2 regions of the Rhodoferax ferrireducens T118 genome follow, and region 2 is predicted to be linked to the other one. Evidence: predicted binding sites of a transcription regulator. Region 2 holds the regulator's gene; the other holds the start of a gene.
What was found. The regulator FNR, encoded in region 2, switches genes on or off when oxygen is low (the NO sensors DNR and NnrR bind a similar motif). The targets are predictions, from matches to a motif close to TTGATNNNNATCAA.
Positions count from the first base shown of each region.

Region 1: the regulator FNR is predicted to act here: its motif matches at 4,384-4,397, upstream of RFER_RS03055 (TraR/DksA family transcriptional regulator).

Region 1 is NC_007908.1:635,027-644,220, forward strand. It holds gene RFER_RS03030 (ChaN family lipoprotein) at 1-791, opposite strand, end outside; gene RFER_RS03035 (BTH_I0359 family protein) at 841-1,152, opposite strand; gene RFER_RS03040 (DUF3108 domain-containing protein) at 1,217-2,254, opposite strand; gene RFER_RS03045 (fumarylacetoacetate hydrolase family protein) at 2,306-3,310, shown strand; gene RFER_RS03050 (MarC family protein) at 3,335-3,937, opposite strand; gene RFER_RS03055 (TraR/DksA family transcriptional regulator) at 3,953-4,327, opposite strand; gene RFER_RS03060 (DUF2946 family protein) at 4,439-4,816, shown strand; gene RFER_RS03065 (copper chaperone PCu(A)C) at 4,969-5,484, shown strand; gene RFER_RS03070 (DUF2946 family protein) at 5,522-5,977, shown strand; gene RFER_RS03075 (copper chaperone PCu(A)C) at 6,048-6,587, shown strand; gene RFER_RS03080 (TonB-dependent receptor) at 6,657-8,960, shown strand; gene tcuB (tricarballylate utilization 4Fe-4S protein TcuB) at 9,029-9,194, shown strand, end outside.
Region 2 is NC_007908.1:2,076,945-2,086,138, reverse strand. It holds gene RFER_RS09815 (ABC transporter ATP-binding protein) at 1-373, shown strand, start outside; gene RFER_RS09810 (FtsX-like permease family protein) at 384-2,747, shown strand; gene RFER_RS09805 (efflux RND transporter periplasmic adaptor subunit) at 2,764-3,951, shown strand; gene RFER_RS09800 (sulfite exporter TauE/SafE family protein) at 3,986-4,663, opposite strand; gene hemN (oxygen-independent coproporphyrinogen III oxidase) at 4,672-6,069, opposite strand; gene fnr (fumarate/nitrate reduction transcriptional regulator Fnr) at 6,210-6,938, shown strand; gene RFER_RS09785 (hypothetical protein) at 6,950-7,240, opposite strand; gene RFER_RS09780 (FixH family protein) at 7,275-7,562, opposite strand; gene ccoG (cytochrome c oxidase accessory protein CcoG) at 7,572-9,038, opposite strand; gene ccoP (cytochrome-c oxidase, cbb3-type subunit III) at 9,081-9,194, opposite strand, start outside.

The DNA.
Region 1 (9,194 bases), 1.4 Mb from region 2:
TAGTCCTTGACGGGCGCCGCTCCGGTAGGCCAGATCTGGTCAAAATTGTCTGCACTTTCCGTCTCTTCGAAGGCCGGCCCGGCCTGCAGAAGCACCGTTTTGACCGTCAAGTCCGGTGGCAGGTGCAGCGGCACACCCAGGCTGCGATCCACATGGCCGCCGCCGGCCAGCAAGAGCACGATTTTGCCGCGCAGCGCCGCCCGCGCGACGGTTTGGGCCATGGCGACATCGCGCGCAATCTGGACCCGCGTCATGGGGGCAATCTGGCTCTCGGGCAGCAGATTGCAGTGACCCACGCGGACCTTTTCCTGTTGCGCCTGCAGCGCCGGGCCCGACAAAAGTGCGTCCAATCCGCTCTCTGTCATGGCCGCGCGCACACGTGCAGACGGCAGATTGGCGCCGACTACCGGCACGCCCGCATGTACAGCCGCCATCACCGCCGGGCCGTAAGCCGACCAGGGCCAGCCTTCATTGTTCCAGTGCAGGGCTGCGCGCACGGTGTCTTCACTGGCGTCTGATCCCAGTTTTTCGGTGGACTGGCCCTGGCTGGCCATCTCCAGCGCCAGCACGGCCAGTGTCTGCTGGCCGGCCAACGCTTCTACAACGGCGCGGTGGATTTGCTGATGCTCGGGTACGTCATGCTGCTCACCCAAAAAAATGGCGTCAGCGGGCAGTAGCTGCTGCAGTTGGCTGATGGGCTCAAGGCCGTTTGGCGCTGCGGACGGGCTCAGTGTGGTGCAGCCCAGCAATGCCAACACGGCCACCAGCGCCGCGAGAGGTCTGGCAGCCACCCCAAAAACCGATGGTTCGAGGCCGATTGGCAGCGGGCGCGGCGTGGCTTCAGTGCACCAGCACCGGGTTTTGCGCCAGCTCGGCATATTGCTCCAGCGTGTCTTCCACCTCTTCCTGGGTCGGGGTGTTTTGCTGCCAGGCCGAGATGTGCTGCTGGAACAGTTCCGCCCAGGAGCCGTCCAGATAGACCTCTTTGTTGGCGCGTTTGTCCACAATCTCGAAGCCGTGGCGTGCCAGCGTGGGCACAATTCGCACCGGCTCCGTGCGATCGAGGCTCACGTCTGGCGTTGCATCGGTGGCCACCGCATTGGCCAGCATGTGCGTCACAGAGTAGGTGTCAGAGTCGTAAAGCGTGTGCATGGCAAGAATTATCCCTTAAACGTCTATGCCCTACAGGTGGCGGGGGAGCAGGTTTTTTCAAGGGTCAGGTTTGCGGCTCGGTCACCAGCCACTGCTGGTCGACATAGTCACCGTTGGATTCCGTGATGCGGATGCGGGCCGGCAAATAGTCCAGCGCTGGCGCCAGCCACAGTTCGACTTTCTGGTCAAACGCCTCGCGCGGGTTGCGCAACAGTTTCAAGGTAGCTTGCGGGCCACCCGGCAGGGCGAGTGCTTCCGGCTCGCCCACGGTAAACCGCCAGAGATCGGCAGCGCGCGGCCCGATGGTCTGGATTGTGATTGTGCTGCCTCGCGGGTAGCTTTGCGGGGCACTGGCGAACATGGCGGCGAGTTGCACCAGCACGCTCAAGCGGTCCTGGGCACCGGCCAGCAGCGCCACGTCCGGCGTGTTGGCACTGAAAGTGACTTTGCCTTGCGCCCGATTGAAGTGGGCGGCGACCTCGCTGCGGAACTTGTCGGAAAAGCGCAGCGGCGCCAAACCCTGGGGCGTGATCTGGCCGCGACTGGTTTGCACACGCGCCTGGCCGAAAGCGCTGATTTCCAGCCGGGCCGCGTACTGGTCGCCGGTTTGCTGCCACAGCAGATCGGCGTTAAGCCGATAGGGGAATTTGTTGGCCAGCACCTGGTATTTCAGATGCACCGAGCCGGGCAGCTTGTCGGCAGCGGCCGCCAGTGTGGAGTCGCGTGGCGGGGGCGGCGCGCCTGGCGCCAAAGCCAGTTGATCCGCGCTCGCGTCGGGTGGCGCCTGCGCCGCGGCGTCTTGCGCCTGGCGTGAAACCGCCTCCAGGGGGGGTGGCATCGGCGTGGCTGCTGGCGCCCGGCCTGAGGCGGGCGGTGGCGCTGACCGGCCTGCACTGGGTTGGGCAGGCTGGCGCGGCGGCGGCGCTACGGTCGCAGCCGTGTGCGCGCCTGCTGGCGCTGCCATTTGGGGTGCGACCGGTTCAATCGAGCGGGTGATGAACGCCCGCGGGGCAGGTTCGGCCTGGCTCGGGCGCAGGGCCATCGGGCTGGCCTGCAAGGCGGCCAGGTGCGCCCACAGCACGGCGACTGTGATAGCTGCCATCACCTTGAACGAAAATACAGAATTTACACCTGCCATTAAGCCGTATTCCCCATGAAACTTGCCACTTACAAAGACGGCTCACGCGATGGCCAGCTGGTCGTCGTCGCGCGCGATCTGAGCATTGCCCATTATGCGACCGGCATCGCGCACCAGTTGCAGCAGGTGCTCGACGACTGGAACTTCCTCTCGCCCCAGTTGCAGGACTTGTATGACGCGCTCAACCGTGCGCGCGACAGCAGCGCCAGTGCCGGCCTGGCACGCCACGCCTTCCCGTTTGATCCGCGGCAATGCATGGCGCCGCTCCCGCGTGCCTACCAATGGGTAAATGGGTCGGTTTACCGCAATCCGGCTGCTTTGCAAGGCCCGGCCAGCACAGCCGGCAGCCCGGTGCTGTACCAGGGCGCCAGCGACGATTTTTTGGGTCCGTGTGACGAGGTGCACTGTGCCAGGGAGGCCGATGGCATCGATTTCGAAGCCGGGGTGGCCATCATCACCGGCGACGTGCGCCTGGGCGCCAGCCCGGCCCAGGCGCTCGACGGCATTCGGCTGCTGCTGCTGAGCAACGCGCTGAGTTTGCGCCAGCTGATGCAGGCCGAGTTGGCGCAAGGTCTTGGACCGCTGCAGAGCCGCCCGGCCACCGCCTTCAGCCCGGTGGCGGTGACACCCGACGAAGTGGGGACAGCCTGGGCCCAGGGCCGTTTGGATCTGACGCTGCAATCGAGCTGGAACGGCCGCAAAGTGGGTTTGTGTGAGGCCGGGCCGGAGATGCGCTTTCATTTCGGGCAACTGATTGCGCACCTGTGCAAGACGCGCCGGCTGCGCGCCGGTTGCATCGTCGGCGCGGGCGCTGTCAGCAACACCGATGCGAGCCACGGCTACAGCTGCATCGCCGACAAACGCGCGCTGGAAATCATGCAGGACGGCCAGCCCATGACCGAGTTCATGAAATTTGGCGACACCATTCGCATCGAGATGAAGGGCCGCGACGGCCAGAGCGTGTTTGGCGCCATTGAGCAGGAAATCGTGCCGCTGGAAAAAGCCGCTGCACCGCTTTGACAGGGTGGCGGCCGGCGCGCAAGCTCAAGCGCTCGCCAATTGCCCGGCAAAGGTCTTGACGCCGCGCAGCATCATCTCGATCGACACCGCCACCAGCACCAGGCCCATCAGGCGCTCCAGTGCCACCACAAAGCGGTCACCGGCCACGCGCTGAATCCGTTCGGCCAGCACCAGCACGACCGCGCTCACGGCCATGGTGACGCACAGCGCGGCAATCCATTCCATGCGCCGTTCGGGTGCCTGCGACACCAGCAGCAACACCGTGGCCAGCGCCGACGGCCCGGCGATGGCCGGAATCGCCAGCGGCACGATCAGCGGTTCGTGCAGCTCCTCGGTCGCATCGGACTTGGGCGGCGGGAAAATCATGCGCAGTGCGATCAGGAACAGAATCACGCCGCCGCCAATTTGCAGCGACAGCTCGCTCAAGTTCATCACCCGCAAAAAGCCGCCGCCGACAAACATGAAAGTCAGCAGCAGCACAAATGCAATCAACACCTCCCGCAAGATCACCCAGGGACGCCGCTCGGGCGCCACATGCTTGAGCGCATTGGCAAAGATAGGGATGTTGCCAATCGGGTCGGTGATCAGGATCAGCAGGATGGTGGCCGAGGCAAAGGTGTAATTCATGGCCCCCGCAGGATATCAGGCCTGTCGGGCCTGGGCTTTTTCCAGCTTCTCCTGGCAGGCGATGCAGCGCAGCGCGTCCGGTGCTGCGTGGAGCCGGGCGGCCGGAATCCCAACGCCACAGTCGACACACAAACCGTAGCTGCCGTCCTCAATCCGGCGCAGGGCGGCGTCCAGGCGGTCAAGCTCCTCGCTGTCGCGCGCATCGAGCGCAAATTCAAGCTCGCGTGCGCTACTCTCCTGCGCGGTGGAATCTTCCTTCTGGCCAAAATGCTCGGCGGATGCCTCGGCACGTCCCACCGTGCCGCCGCGCAGGTCGCTGAGCTGCGCCAGCAGGCTGGCGCGCTGGGCCAGCAACTGTTCTTTAAAAGTGGTGTTGAGTTTTTGGGTCATGAGAAAACCTCCGTGGCGATGTGTTGTCATCATGCGCCGCCTAATCAATACAAAGTTTGATGACCGTCAAGCGGCAGACGTTGCCTGAAGGCTGAAAAAGCGGGCACTACAATGCGCCCGATGTCAACTTTGCAACTGCTGCGCCACGCCAGACTTCTTGCCCGCCTCGTGCTGGTGTGGTTTGTCATGTCGGTCGCAGCGGCGATTGCCTCGCCGCTGGTCAAGCCGCAGGCGATGGAGCTGATCTGCTCGGGTGCGGGCGGAATGAAGCTGTTGCAGAAGACCGACGACGGCAGCCAGCCGACCGCCAGCCACACGCTGGATTGCCCCTTGTGCGTTGGCATCGGCGCGCCGCCGCCGCCCCTGGCACATGTGGCAGCGAAGCCGATGCAAGCGCTGGGTTATGTGCTGCAAGGCATTCCCGCCGCCCACATCGCGGTTCTGAGCGCCGCGCCCTTGCCCGCGCGCGGGCCGCCGGCTTCTCTTTAATTCATCAAAAACAATAGCGTCTTGTGAAGGCTCCATGGGGGCTGCAAGCGTATTTGACTGATATTGTGCGGCGGCCTCGCGGGCCTGCCCGTCGTCCGACAGCCGCTTCCGGCTGCCCTTTGATTTTTTAACACCCTGATAGAGAAAATCCCATGAAATTCAAAACACTGATGAGCTCGGTCGCCCTTGCCGCGGCCGCCTTCGCCGCCCACGCTGCTGCCATTGAGGTCGAAAACGCCTGGGTGCGTGCCACCGTGAAGGGCCAGCAAGCCACTGGCGCCTTCATGACGCTCACCGCCAAAGAGGGCGCCCGGCTGGTCGGCGCCTCCACCCCGGCGGCGGGCGTCAGTCAGGTGCATGAGATGACGATGGACGCTGGCGTCATGAAAATGGGCGAGGTCAAGGGCGGGCTGGACTTGCCCGCAGGCAAGGCCGTGGCGCTCAAATCCGGCGGTTACCACCTGATGCTGATGGACTTGAAATCCGCTTTGGTCGCCGGCACCAGCCTGCCCTTGACGCTGGTGTTCAAGGATGCCAAGGGGGTGGAAAGCAAAGTCGAGCTGACGGTGCCGGTGGCGGCCGTTGCCCCCGCTGGCATGGCGCATGGCAAAGAGGCGCCGATGGATCATTCCATGCATGGCAACATGCCGGCCAAAAAGGCCCCCTGAGCGCCTGTTAACCGGCTTGAGCCTGTTTCCGCATTTGATGTCACGCCCAACCCACGCGAACACGCTGTGTCGCCCGTGGGCGCTGGCGTTGGCGCTGTGGCTGGCCGTGCTGGGCCCGCTGGCGCCTACGCTGTCGCACGCCATCGTCTGGGCGCGTGGCGACATAAGGCCATTGGTAGAGGTCTGCACCCTTGCCGGGCCGCGCTGGGTGGCATTGGCGTCTGCACAAGACGCCAGGCTTGAAGCGGCTGGCAGCACCAAATTTCAGACAGATACCCCTGACGGGCCGGTATCTGCCCTTGCGCTAGATCATTGCCCGTTTTGCCTGCTATTCACAGACCGTGCAGCCCCTCCGCCCCACTTCTTTGTTCACCTCTTCGCAGTGTTGGGCGAATCCGTGGAGCCCACGGTCCGGCAGGTTTTTTTCTTCCCCGAGCAAGCGATGCTGGCGGCGCACCCGCGCGGCCCGCCACACACCTCCTGCACTACTTAGTTCATAGCGTCTCACATAGTTCCGATGGGGGCTAGAGGCTGGTTTGTCTTAAATTCAGGAGTGTTTTGTGATGCCAATTTTTGAGCGACGACCAGTCGCCGTTGAGAAACCGCGTGCCGTCCCGCGCCGTCTGCTGTCGGCAAGCCTGTTGCTGGCTGCCCTGGCTTGCACTGCCAGCGTGGTTCAGGCACATGGCGTCAGCCAGGGCGACTTGCAACTTGATCACCCTTATGCGGTGCCCAGCGCCCCGGGCGAGCCGCACGGCAATGCCTACTTGCGTGGCATCAAGAACTCAGGCGCGCAGGCTGACCGGCTGCTCAGCGCCAGCTCGCCATTGGCGGCGAGGGTCGAGTTGCACCGTCTCAAGCCCGATGCCAGTGGCCTGAGAGGCCAGCAGGTCGAAGCCATTGTCCTGCCGCCCAAGACCGTCACCCGGCTGCGCCACACAGGCGACTACCAGTTGACCTTGATCGGCCTGAAGCAAGCACTCAAGGACGGTGAGCGCTTTGATTTGACCCTGAACTTCGAGCACGCAGGCAGCCAGACCGTCAAGGTGTGGGTGCAAACGCCGCGTGATGCGCCAAGTGCGCAGGATCCACACCAGCATTAAGCCACTGTCGATTTCTCCGCGGCATGTCCGCGACCCAAACAAACTGATTACAAAAAAAGCCTATTCATCATGTCTCAATTCAGACTTTGCCAACTCACTTGCGCCGTGGCCCTGGCGCTGCCTACACTGGCCCTGCTGAGCGGCCCGGCGCTGGCGGCAGACCTTGCCGCATTCACGCTGGCCCCGATCACTGTCACCGGTAGCCCAAGCCATATCAGCCAGCCACTGGGCGCCACAGCCGTTGACCCGGCCAGCCTGGCGCCCAAACTGTCCGCCACCAGCGACACGGCCAGCCTTTTGCAGGACGTACCGGGCTTAAGCCTGTACGGCGCCGGTGGCGTGTCCAGCCTGCCAGCGATCCACGGCTTGGCTGATGACCGTTTGCGCATCAAGGTGGATGGCATGGACCTGATTGCTTCCTGCCCCAATCACATGAATCCGGCGCTGTCTTACATCGACCCGACCCAGGTGGGCCTGCTCAAGGTCTATGCAGGCATCACGCCAGTGAGCGCGGGTGGTGATTCCATTGGCGGCACCATTGTTGCGCAGACGCGTGCACCCGAATTTGCCGCACCGGGGCAAGCCGCCATCACCAAGGGCGAAGTGGGCACCTTTTACCGCAGCAATAACAAGGCAAGAGGCGCCAACGTTTCGGCCACCTACGCCACGGAGCAATTCAACATCAGCTACAGCGGGGCCACCAGCCGGGCCGACAACTACACCGCAGGCGGCGACTTCAAAAACCATGACTTCACCGGCCGCGTCGGGCACACCCTGGGGCGTGATGAAGTGGGCTCCACGGCGTATGACACACGCAACCACAGCGTGGGGCTGGCTTTCAAGAGCGACAACCATCTGTTGGAAGCCAAGCTAGGCTACCAGGACATGCCGTTTCAGCTCTACCCGAATCAGCGCATGGACATGCTGGGCAACACCCAGAACAGTGTGAACCTGCGCTACGCGGGCCAGTTCGACTGGGGCGCACTGGAGGCGCGTGCCTACCGCGAGAACGTGGATCACGTCATGGATTTTGGCGCTGACAAACGCTACTGGTATGGCGCGGCATCGGGTGGGGGCGCAGCGCTCGACGGCACACCCTGCAGCCCGATCAGCGCCACCTGCGCGGCCGGCATGCCGATGGTCACCGAAGGAAAAACCACAGGCTTGAGCGTCAAAGCCGACGTGGCGCTGACCCCGCAGGATGTGCTGCGCGTGGGCGCAGAAGCGCAGCAATACCGGCTCAAGGACTGGTGGCCACCGTCAGGTGGGGGCATGTTTCCGGGCACCTTCTGGAACATCCAGGATGGCCAGCGCGATCGCACGGCCGTCTTTGGTGAATGGGAAGCGCGCAAGAACACGCAGTGGATGACCCTGCTGGGCGCACGAGTTGAACAGGTCAAAATGAACGCCGGCAATGTGGTGGGCTACAACCCTGCAGGCGGTGGTTTTCAAGGTCGTGACGCCAGCGCCTTCAATGCCCAGGATCGGAGCAAAACCGACAACAACCTGGATCTGACCGCACTGGCCCGCTACAGCGCCAATACCAACTACGACATCGAGTTCGGCTTCGCCCACAAGGTGCGCTCACCCAATGTGTATGAGCGCTACACCTGGTCCACCTGGCAGATGGCCGCGCTGATGAATAATTTTGTTGGTGATGGCAACGGCTACCTGGGCGATGTCAACCTGAAGCCAGAGAAAGCCAACACCATTTCCGCCACCTTCGACTGGCACGCTGCTGACAGCCGTTGGGGCTTCAAGGCCACGCCTTACTACACCCAGGTGAGCGATTACATCGACGCCGTGCAGTGGAATGCCAGCACCAACTTGGCCGCCACAACGCTGGCAGCCAACAAGTTCAGCGTCCTCAAATACGCCAACCAGTCGGCCCGCCTCTACGGCATTGACCTCTCCGGCCACATGCCGCTGGCCAAGCGTGCTTGGGGTGACTTTGGGCTCAAAGGCTTGCTGAACTACACCCATGGCACCAACCAGGATACGGGCGATGGCCTGTACAACGTCATGCCGCTCAACGCCAAACTCGCGTTGACGCAAAAGTTGAAAGCTTGGGACAACAGCTTTGAACTGTTGATGGTGCAGGCCAAGGACAGCGTCTCAGGTATGCGCAATGAAATCAAGACACCGGGCTACGGCCTGGTCAATTTGCGCGGCAGCTATTCGTGGAGACAGGTGCGCGTCGACTTCGGTGTTGAGAATCTCTTCGACAGGTTCTATTACCTGCCCAACGGCGGTGCCTATACCGGGCAAGGGACAACCATGAGCAACCCGGCGCTGCCCAATTACCCGCAATGGGGTAGCGCCGTGCCGGGTATCGGACGCTCAATTTACATGGGTGTGAATGTGAAGTTTTGACGCCATTGCCGGGCTGACGGCGCCGAAACCGCACTGCTGCGGCTCATGGAGCGCCTTGAGCAAGCGTCATGCTGCCGTACACTCGCGCCGCCAGCTTTCTTGTTGATGCTCCCGCACTGGCCGGTGGCAAAACGAATGACGAATCCATGCTGACGGCACCCGAAACCGAAGTATCCCGCCTCCTGCATATCTGCAACGACTGCCACTATTGCGACAGTTTTTGTGCGGTGTTCC
Region 2 (9,194 bases):
CGATATTGCCGACAACCCCATGCCGGCCGAAGAAGCCCTCGGCCTGGTCGGGCTGGCCGAGCGCCTGGATCACTTCCCGTCCCAGCTGTCCGGCGGCGAGCAGCAGCGCGTGGCCATCGCGCGCGCCATCGTGAAGCGCCCGGAAGTGTTGCTGTGTGACGAGCCGACCGGCGCGCTGGACTATGTGACCGGCAAACTGGTGCTGGAAGTGATCGAACGCGTCAACCGGGAGCTGGGCACAACGGCCATCGTCATTACGCACAATGCCGCGATTGCCAGCATGGCCGATCGCGTGCTGTACCTGGGCGGCGGGCGCATCCAGCGCGTTGAACCAAACGCCCACAAACTGAAACCGTCGGAGTTGTCTTGGTAAAGGTGCCCGGGTGAAAGCCCTTGACCGCAAGCTGCTGCGCGATTTGCGCTTGATGTGGAGCCAGGCGCTGACCATCGCGTTGGTGGTCGCCAGCAGCGTGGCAGGATTTATCACGACCTTCAGCGCCTACGATGCCTTGTCCTGGTCACGCGATCTTTATTACGCCGATGCCCGCTTTGCCGATGTGTTTGCCACGCTCAAACGGGCACCCCTCTCGCTGGAGCGCCAGTTTGAGACCATTGCCGGCGCGGCCCATGTGGAAACTTCGCTGACCGAGCTTGTGCCGATCACCATACCGAACGTGGCCGACCCCATCATTGGCCGCTTGATCGGGCTTGACGCGCGCTCACCGCAGCGCCTGAACAAGGTGCATCTGCGCAGCGGGCGCATGATAGCGGCGCATCACAGTGGCGCCATCGAAGCGCTGGTGTCAGAGGGCTTTGCGGTTGGGCGCCAGCTCAAGCCTGGCGACCGCATTGGTGCGCTGATCAACGGCCGGCGTGAGGAACTGCTGCTGGTAGGAATTGCGCTCTCGCCCGAGTACATCTTCGCGGGCATGGCCGGCTCACCGGATCAACGCGGCTTCGGCGTCTTCTGGATTGACCGGCAGGCGCTGGCCGCCGCTTACAACATGGAAGGCGCTTTCAACCAGGTGGCGGTGCGACTTGGCCCCGGTGCTACCGAGGGGCCCGTCATCGACCAACTGGACCGCTTGCTCACGCCCTATGGCGGGATCAGCGCCCATGGCCGGGATCAGCAGATGTCCCACATGATGCTCAACTCGGAAATCCAGGAGCAGCGCGTGCTTGGCACGGTATTGCCGAGCATTTTTCTGGCCGTGGCCGGGTTTCTGTTGAATGTGGTGCTGAGCCGGCAGATTGCGACCCAGCGCGAACAGATTGCCGCCCTGAAGGCGCTCGGTTACGAGAACCGGGCCATCGGTCTGCACTATTTGAAACTGGTGCTGATCATCGTGGTGTTCGGCCTGGCCCTGGGGCTGGCCATTGGCGCCACGCTGGGGCACTGGTTCGTCGGCATTTATGCCGATTTTTTCAGATTCCCGCAATTGCGCTACCGCGTCAGGCCCGAACTGATCCTGGCCGCCATCAGCGTGGCCACGGCGGCGGCGGTGCTGGCCACACTCACGGCCATTCGGGCCACGGTGCGACTGGCACCGGCCGAAGCCATGCGCCCACCCGCTCCTGGTCTGTACAAACCGATGCTGATTGAGCGCTGGGGCTTGCAGCACTGGTTCTCCCCGGCGGTTCGCATGATTTTGCGCACCATGGAACGTCGCCCGCTGCGCACGGCGCTGACCGTCTTTGGTATCGCAGTCGCGATGGCGATCGTGATCACCGGTTCGTTCTGGCGCGACTCCATCGGGGGCTTGATGGACACGCAGTTCAATCAGGTTCTGCGTGGGGACGTATCGATCGGTCTGATCGAGGCCACGCCGACCCGCATCCAGCATGAAATGGCCAAACTGCCGCATGTCACGGCGGTGGAAGGAGTCCGCACGGTCGCCGCACGGCTGGTCAACGCCAATCACAGCTGGCGCGGCGCCATCCAGGGAAAACCTGAACAGCCCGAATTGCACCGTATCGTCGGTCTGGAGCGTCAGGTCTTCAAGCCGCCGCGCAGCGGATTACTCCTGACAGACCGCCTGGCCGATCGGCTCAAGGTCAAGCCGGGCGACACCGTGCGCCTGGAGTTTCTGGAAGGGCGGCGTGAGGCGCTGGACATCAACGTGGCGGGGGTCGTGACCGAGATGCTGGGGATGAACGCCTATATCGAAAGACACGCATTGAACGCCCTCCTTCGGGAGGGCGATATTGTCAATCAGCTCACCGTCGCCGTGGACCGTGGGCATGACGCAGAGCTATTGAACGAACTCAAAGAGCTGCCGCGGGTAGCGATTGCCGTCAGCAAGTCGGTCATGAAACGAAACATCGAGGAGGTCACCGCGCGCAACCTGATGGTGTTCAGCGGCATTCTGACCGCATTTGCCACCGTCATCGCCATCGGTGTGGTCTATAACAACGCCCGTATCGCGCTGGCGGAGCGGGCCTGGGAACTGGCCAGTCTGCGTGTGCTGGGATTCACCCGGGGCGAGGTGTCAGCCTTTCTGCTGGGCGAACTGGCGATTGAAATCGCGCTGGCCACACCATTGGGAATGGCACTGGGCTACTTTCTGGCATCGACCATTGTTGGCTTGATCAAGACGGATGAGTTTTATTTTCCTTTTGTGATCCACCCCGCCACCTACGCCTACGCTGTCCTGTGCGTGTTTGGCGCCGGCATTGTCAGCGCGCTGGTTGTGCGGCGCCGGGTGGATACGCTGGATCTGGTCGGTGTGCTCAAAACACGCGAATAGGAAAACTGGAGAAAGAATGAAAAGAAAAGTATGGATTGGGATCGTTGGCTTGCTGGTGCTGGCGCTCTTGGGGTGGGCCTTCATGCCGACCCCGGCAGAAGTCGAGATAGCGGCCGTGACCCAGGGACGGTTTGAACGTTCTGTGCAGGAGGACGGCAAGACCCGCCTGCGCGACCGCTATGTCGTCTCGGCGCCGCTGGCGGGTCGCGTGGCGCGCATCCTCCTCAAACAAGGCGATACGGTGATGCGCGACGCCCCCGTCGCGACATTCTGGCCCGTGGCCCCGGCACTGCTTGATGAGCGCACCCGCGCCGAGCAAAGTGCACGCATTGGTGCGATGCAGGCCTCGGTAGCACGGGCACAGGCCAACGTCGGGCGAGCCGGCGCGGCGCTTGACCAGGCGCAGGCGGAACTCAAACGCAGCGAAGCGCTTGCCCAACAGGGTTTTGTTTCACCCAACCAGAATGAAACCGGGCGACTTGCCGTGCGCCTGCGCGAGAAAGAGCTGGAAAGCGCGCGGCAAGAAGAGGCCGCCGCGCGCCATGAGTTGGAACAGTCACGCGTTGCCTTGCGCCAGTTCTCCCAGATCACGCCGGGTGGGCGGCAACGTGCCTATGACGTCAAGGCGCCCGTCTCAGGCAAGGTTCTGAAGGTGCAGCAGCAAAGTGAAGGCATCGTGATGGCTGGCACACCGATCATGGAACTGGGCGACCCGACCCAGCTTGAAGTGGTGGTGGATATCCTGACCGAAGATGCCGCGCAGATCAAGCCGGGCACCGCGGTGCAGCTCTCAAACTGGGGTGGACCCGACGTGCTGACAGGACAAGTTCGGCTCATCGAACCGGCGGCATTCACCAAAGTCTCGGCTTTGGGGGTGGAAGAACAGCGCGTCAATGCGATTATCGACATCACCTCGCCTCCCGAAAAATGGCAGGCATTGGGCGACGGGTTCAAGGTGGATGTGCGTGTGCTGGTCCAAGTCGTGGAAAACGCGGTCATGATTCCGGTCAGCGCCTTGTTTCCGGTTGGTGCCCGCTCAGGCCTTTTTGTGCTGGACAAGGGCCATGCTCGCCTGAAAGAGATTGAAGTGGCAGCACGCAACGGTGCCCTGGCCTGGGTCAAGACGGGGCTGACCAAGGATACTCAGGTGATCGTCTACCCGGACACCAAGCTCAAAGACGGCGACCGGGTCAAGACGCGTTGAAACCGGGCGCTCGGAGTCGGCAAAAAACGACTCGTCAAGGCGTTGCGCACCAGGGCGCGGCGTCGTGGGCATACGCCATCCACAAAGCCCAGACCGAACTGGCAGCCAATGCCAGACCGGCCAGGCGCACACCCCAATCGCCAGCCCCATTACCCCGCAAACGCAGCCATAACCAGGGACCCGCCATCATGGAGACACTGGTGCCTAAGGCAAACAAGGCCATTACCCAGGCGCCTTCAAGGGCATGGCCTGTCAAAGCGGCAACCAGCAGCGCCGAATAGAGCAAGCCGCAGGGCAAAAAAGTCCAGAGAGCGCCAATCACCAGTGGCGCACCCCGGCCCCGCCCGGCAGCCAGGGAGCGTGCACCAATCCATATTTTTTTGCCCGCCTGCTCCAGCCAAACCGGTTGCTGCGCTTTCCAGAGTAACAACAGGCCCAGCACCAGGGTTGCGACATGAAACAGCGTCCACACCGGGCGCAACGCGGCCGACTGCACCGTCAACCAGCCCAAACCCTGCATCGAGGCTGCCGCCAGCGACCCGAGTGCGGAATAGCCCAATACCCGACCGATCTGGAAGCTCCACATGGCTGAATTCTTGCGCGGGCCTGCTGCTTGCCCGATCCCGGCACAGGCAGCGCCACACATGGCAATGCAGTGCGGCCCTCCGGCCAGGCCCATCAACAAGGCGGTGACAGCCAGAGAGGATTGCATTGACCCGATCAGATAATCTTGGAAAACCGCGCGCGCGTGCGGTCGGTCTGCAAATAGCGATCAAACACCATGGCCACGGCGCGGACAAAAAACCAGCCCATGTCAGTGACCTGAATGCCGACATCGTCCACCGTGACCATGCCCTGATCCGCCAGCTTTTGCAGGGCTTCCATTTCAGGCGCAAAGTACTTGCGAAATTCGATCAGATGCGCCAACTCAATGGACTCGAACAGAACTTGCCCTTGGCACATGATGGCCATGATCACGGCGCGACGCAACAGGTCGTCACGCGTCAACGCCAAGCCGCGCACCACGGGGAAGCGCCCCTGATCCAGATAGTCGTAATACTCTTCCAGGGTCTTGGCATTCTGGCTATAGGTGGCGCCAATCCGGCCGATCGACGACACGCCAAGTCCAATCAGGTCGCAATCGGGTTGGGTGCTGTAGCCCTGAAAATTGCGATGCAGCCGACCTTGCCGCTTGGCAATCGCCAGCGAGTCCGTCGGCAATGCAAAGTGGTCCATCCCGACATAGACATAACCAGCACCCATAAAAGCGGCCATGGACCGCGCCAGCATGGCCACCTTGGCCGCACCGCTGGGAATCTCCACGGTCGGAATGCGGCGCTGGGGCTTGAAACGCTCGGGCAAGTGGGCATAGGCGTACAAGGCAATACGCTCCGGCCGCAACTCGACCACCTGCGCCAGTGTGCGGTCAAATGACTCCGGGCTTTGCAGAGGCAGGCCATAAATCAGGTCCGCATTGATGGAATCAAAACCGCGTTCGCGGGCGGCTGCCACCAAGGCAAAAACCTGTTCGGCCGGCTGCACACGGTGTACCGATTTTTGAACATCAGGGTCGAAATCCTGAATCCCAAAGCTCAAACGATTGAATCCCAACTCGGCCAAGGTATCGAGCCGCGACGCGTCGATGGTGCGCGGGTCCACCTCGATCGAGTATTCACCGCTTGGGGCGAAGGTAAAGTTGCGCCGCAACATGGCCATCAACTCGCGCAGCTCATCATCCGTCAAAAAAGTGGGACTGCCACCACCCAGATGCAATTGGGTCACCGTTTGTCCTACACCCAGTTGCTCCGTGTGCAAATCGACTTCGCGGCTCAGGTAGCGCAAATAAGGGCCGGCCCGATCATGGTGCTTGGTGATGATCTTGTTGCAGGCGCAGTAATAACACAGGGATTCACAGAAAGGGATGTGAACATATAAAGACAATGGCAGCGTCATGGCCGCCCCCCCAGCCCGCCGAAGCTTCAAGGCTTGGGTATAGTCCTCAACTGAAAATGCCTCAACAAAACGGTCCGCGGTGGGATAAGAGGTATAACGCGGTCCCGATACATCGAAACGACGGATGAGGTCTTCGGAAATTGGTTCAGCAACGGCTGTGTTCATGGAAATTCCTTGTCAATTTTGACAAATGTGCCTCAATAATTGAAATCGTCTCTTGACCTAGATTGAATCATAAAGAAGTGTAAGACCTAAAAAATTGACCCACATCAGGACAGGTCAATGATTAGTGCCAAAATGACATCATGAACCCTCACACCATCAAAGTCGCATGCTCAAACTGTAACTTGCGGGAGCTGTGCATGCCCTTGGGCCTGAGTGAAGAAGAACTCGATTTGATCGATGACATGGTCGCCGCGCGGCGCACGGTCAAGCGTGGCTCTCTTCTTTTTCGCAATGGCGAGAAGTTCACCAGCCTGTATGCCATTCGCACCGGTTTCTTCAAAACCTGTGTAGCCTCCGAGGATGGACGGGATCAGGTAACGGGCTTCCAAATGGCCGGCGAAGTCGTGGGTCTCGACGGAATCGTCAACGACTACCACACGTGCGACGCCGTTGCCCTGGAAGACGCTGAGGTCTGTGTCATGCCATTTGATCGTATTGAAGAGCTGTCACGCGCAGTCAATTCACTCCAGCGCCACGTCCACAAGATCATGAGCCGCGAGATCGTACGCGAGCACGGAGTGATGCTGCTGTTGGGCAGCATGCGCGCAGAGGAGCGTCTGGCTACCTTCCTTTTGAATCTGGTTCAGCGACTGCACGCCCGCGGCTTCTCGCAGTCAGAATTGATACTCCGCATGACGCGCGAAGAAATTGGCAGTTTTTTGGGTTTGAAACTCGAAACCGTGAGCCGCACATTTTCAAGATTCGCTGAAGAAGGCATCGTGGAAGTCAAACAACGTCATGTCCGCATCCTCAACACGGACGCGTTGAAGGATATTGTCAATCCAAAATCCGGTGCCGGAACAGCCTGAGAAAAACCGACTCAGCAGCGCCCTTGCTTGGAGCAGCTCTCCGGGCGTGCATTCGCCGGCAAAGGGCAGCGGTTGACTTCAAACGGCGACATCGACAGCAAGGTGGTCAAGCCACTGGCCAACATGGTGATGCCCCAAAAGACAAAAAACGCCATGGTGTAAACACCCTGACGGGAAAACCCGATGGGTTGCCCGAACCACTGCAGGTCCTGCGGATCGACCATTGCAAATACAAGCACTTCAAGCACACCAGCCACCAGAAAGGCAGGCCAGATAATCCACATTAAGCGTTGCGACAACATAATCGGGCGTCCTGTATTTCAGAGGTCATTACGTTCAAGGCCTATGGACAGCTTTGGAACCGGTGACAAAGCCAGTCTGCGCATGGTTACGGGCCTGCAGGGCTGGTGCCATGCTGGCAGCCTGCGCATCATCTCCCAATGTCTTGTTGATTTCAATCCCCTGGCGGTAATAGTCTTCGGTAATGACCGGATCAGGTCTCGTCACGGCAAGATACAAAGTAACAAAAGCGGCCACGACCACGATAGCCGGACCAGCCACGACCAGCCAAACATAGCCAAACTTCCACCAGGGTTCAGGAGATTTGAGGGTATCGTTTTTCATAAACTATCCTTATTGCGGCACCAAAAACACGGATTTTTCTGCATCATGGACATGCATGTCAATTGATTCAATTTCGAATTTGATCGGATGTGAGCCGGGCGGCGCCACTTCGGGTGGCAACTGGGTCCGCACCACCAGCCAGCGCGCCTGCGCTGCGGGTACCGTCAATTCGTTGTCCGAGGTTACTTCAAGCCCAGGTAGACCAGACACCGTGACTTTGAAGCGCTGATCCGTTTCAGTGGCGTTCATGACTTGCAGACGGTAGACGTTCTCAATCTTGCCCGCCTCGACCACGCGCGCCATGACACCGCGATCCCGGATCACATCAACCCTGAACGGTTTGCGCAGCGCCAGACTGGTCACCATCGCGATCACAATCGTCGCCAGAATGGCGGTGTAGACCAGAATGCGTGGGCGCAGCACGTGACGCAAGGTTTGCGACTGGGTCCAATGCTCCTGCATGGCGTGTTCGGTGGTGTACTTGACCAGGCCGCGTGCGTAACCCATTTTGTCCATCACTTCGTCACAGACATCGGCGCAGGCACCACAGCCGATGCACTCATATTGCAGGCCTTTGCGGATATCAATGCCGGTCGGACAGACCTGGACACACAGGCTGCAATCGACGCAGGCACCCAGGTTCAACTGGGCGGGATCGGCCTTGCGTGAGCGGGCCCCGCGGGGCTCGCCGCGCTCGGTGTCGTAGGTGACGATCAGCGTGTCTTTATCAAACATGGCGCTTTGAAAGCGCGCATAGGGGCACATGTGCTTGCAGACCTGCTCGCGCATGAAGCCGGCGTTGCCGTAGGTGGCGAAGCCATAGAAGAAGGTCCAGAACACTTCCCAGGAGCCCATGCTCATCTGCAGGAGGTCGACGCCATGTTGTTTGATCGGTGTGAAATAACCGACAAAGGTAAAGCCGGTCCAAAACGCCACGGCCAGCCACAGGAAATGCTTGGTGGATTTGCGCATGCCCCTGTCCAGCGACCAAGGCTGGGCGTCGCGGCGCAGGCGCGCTGAGCGATCCCCCTCGACCTTTTTCTCGATCCAGAGGAAAATTTCGGTATAGACCGTCTGTGGACAGGCGTAACCACACCACAGGCGCCCGGCCACTGCCGTAAAGAGAAACAGCGACAGGGCCGAGATGACCAGAATACCGGTGAGGTAGATGAAGTCCTGCGGGTACAGCACCAGGCCAAAGATGTAGAAGCGCCTGGAGGCCAGGTCAAACAGGACGGCCTGGCGCTGGCCCCACTCCAGCCAGGGCAGACCGTAAAAGATGATCTGGGTCAGCCAGACCATGCCCCAGCGCCAGTTGGAGAACAGGCCCGAGACACTGCGCGGATAAATCGTCTGGTGCGAGGCGTACAGGGAGAGCATGCCGTCATCCGCTGATTCGGGCGGACGCGGCGGCTCAAAGCCTTCTTGATGAACGATGGGGATGACCTTGTAATTGCCGAATGCCTTATTGTTCAACAGCGTACTTTCCGAGTGACTACCAGACTAATGATATAGAGCTTACTGAGCGGCGATACCGCCCTTGTTGGAAAGCCCCCAAACATAAGAAGCCAACACGTGAACCTGAGCCTCTGTCAACTTATCAGCCTGGGCGGGCATCTGGTTTGTCTTGCC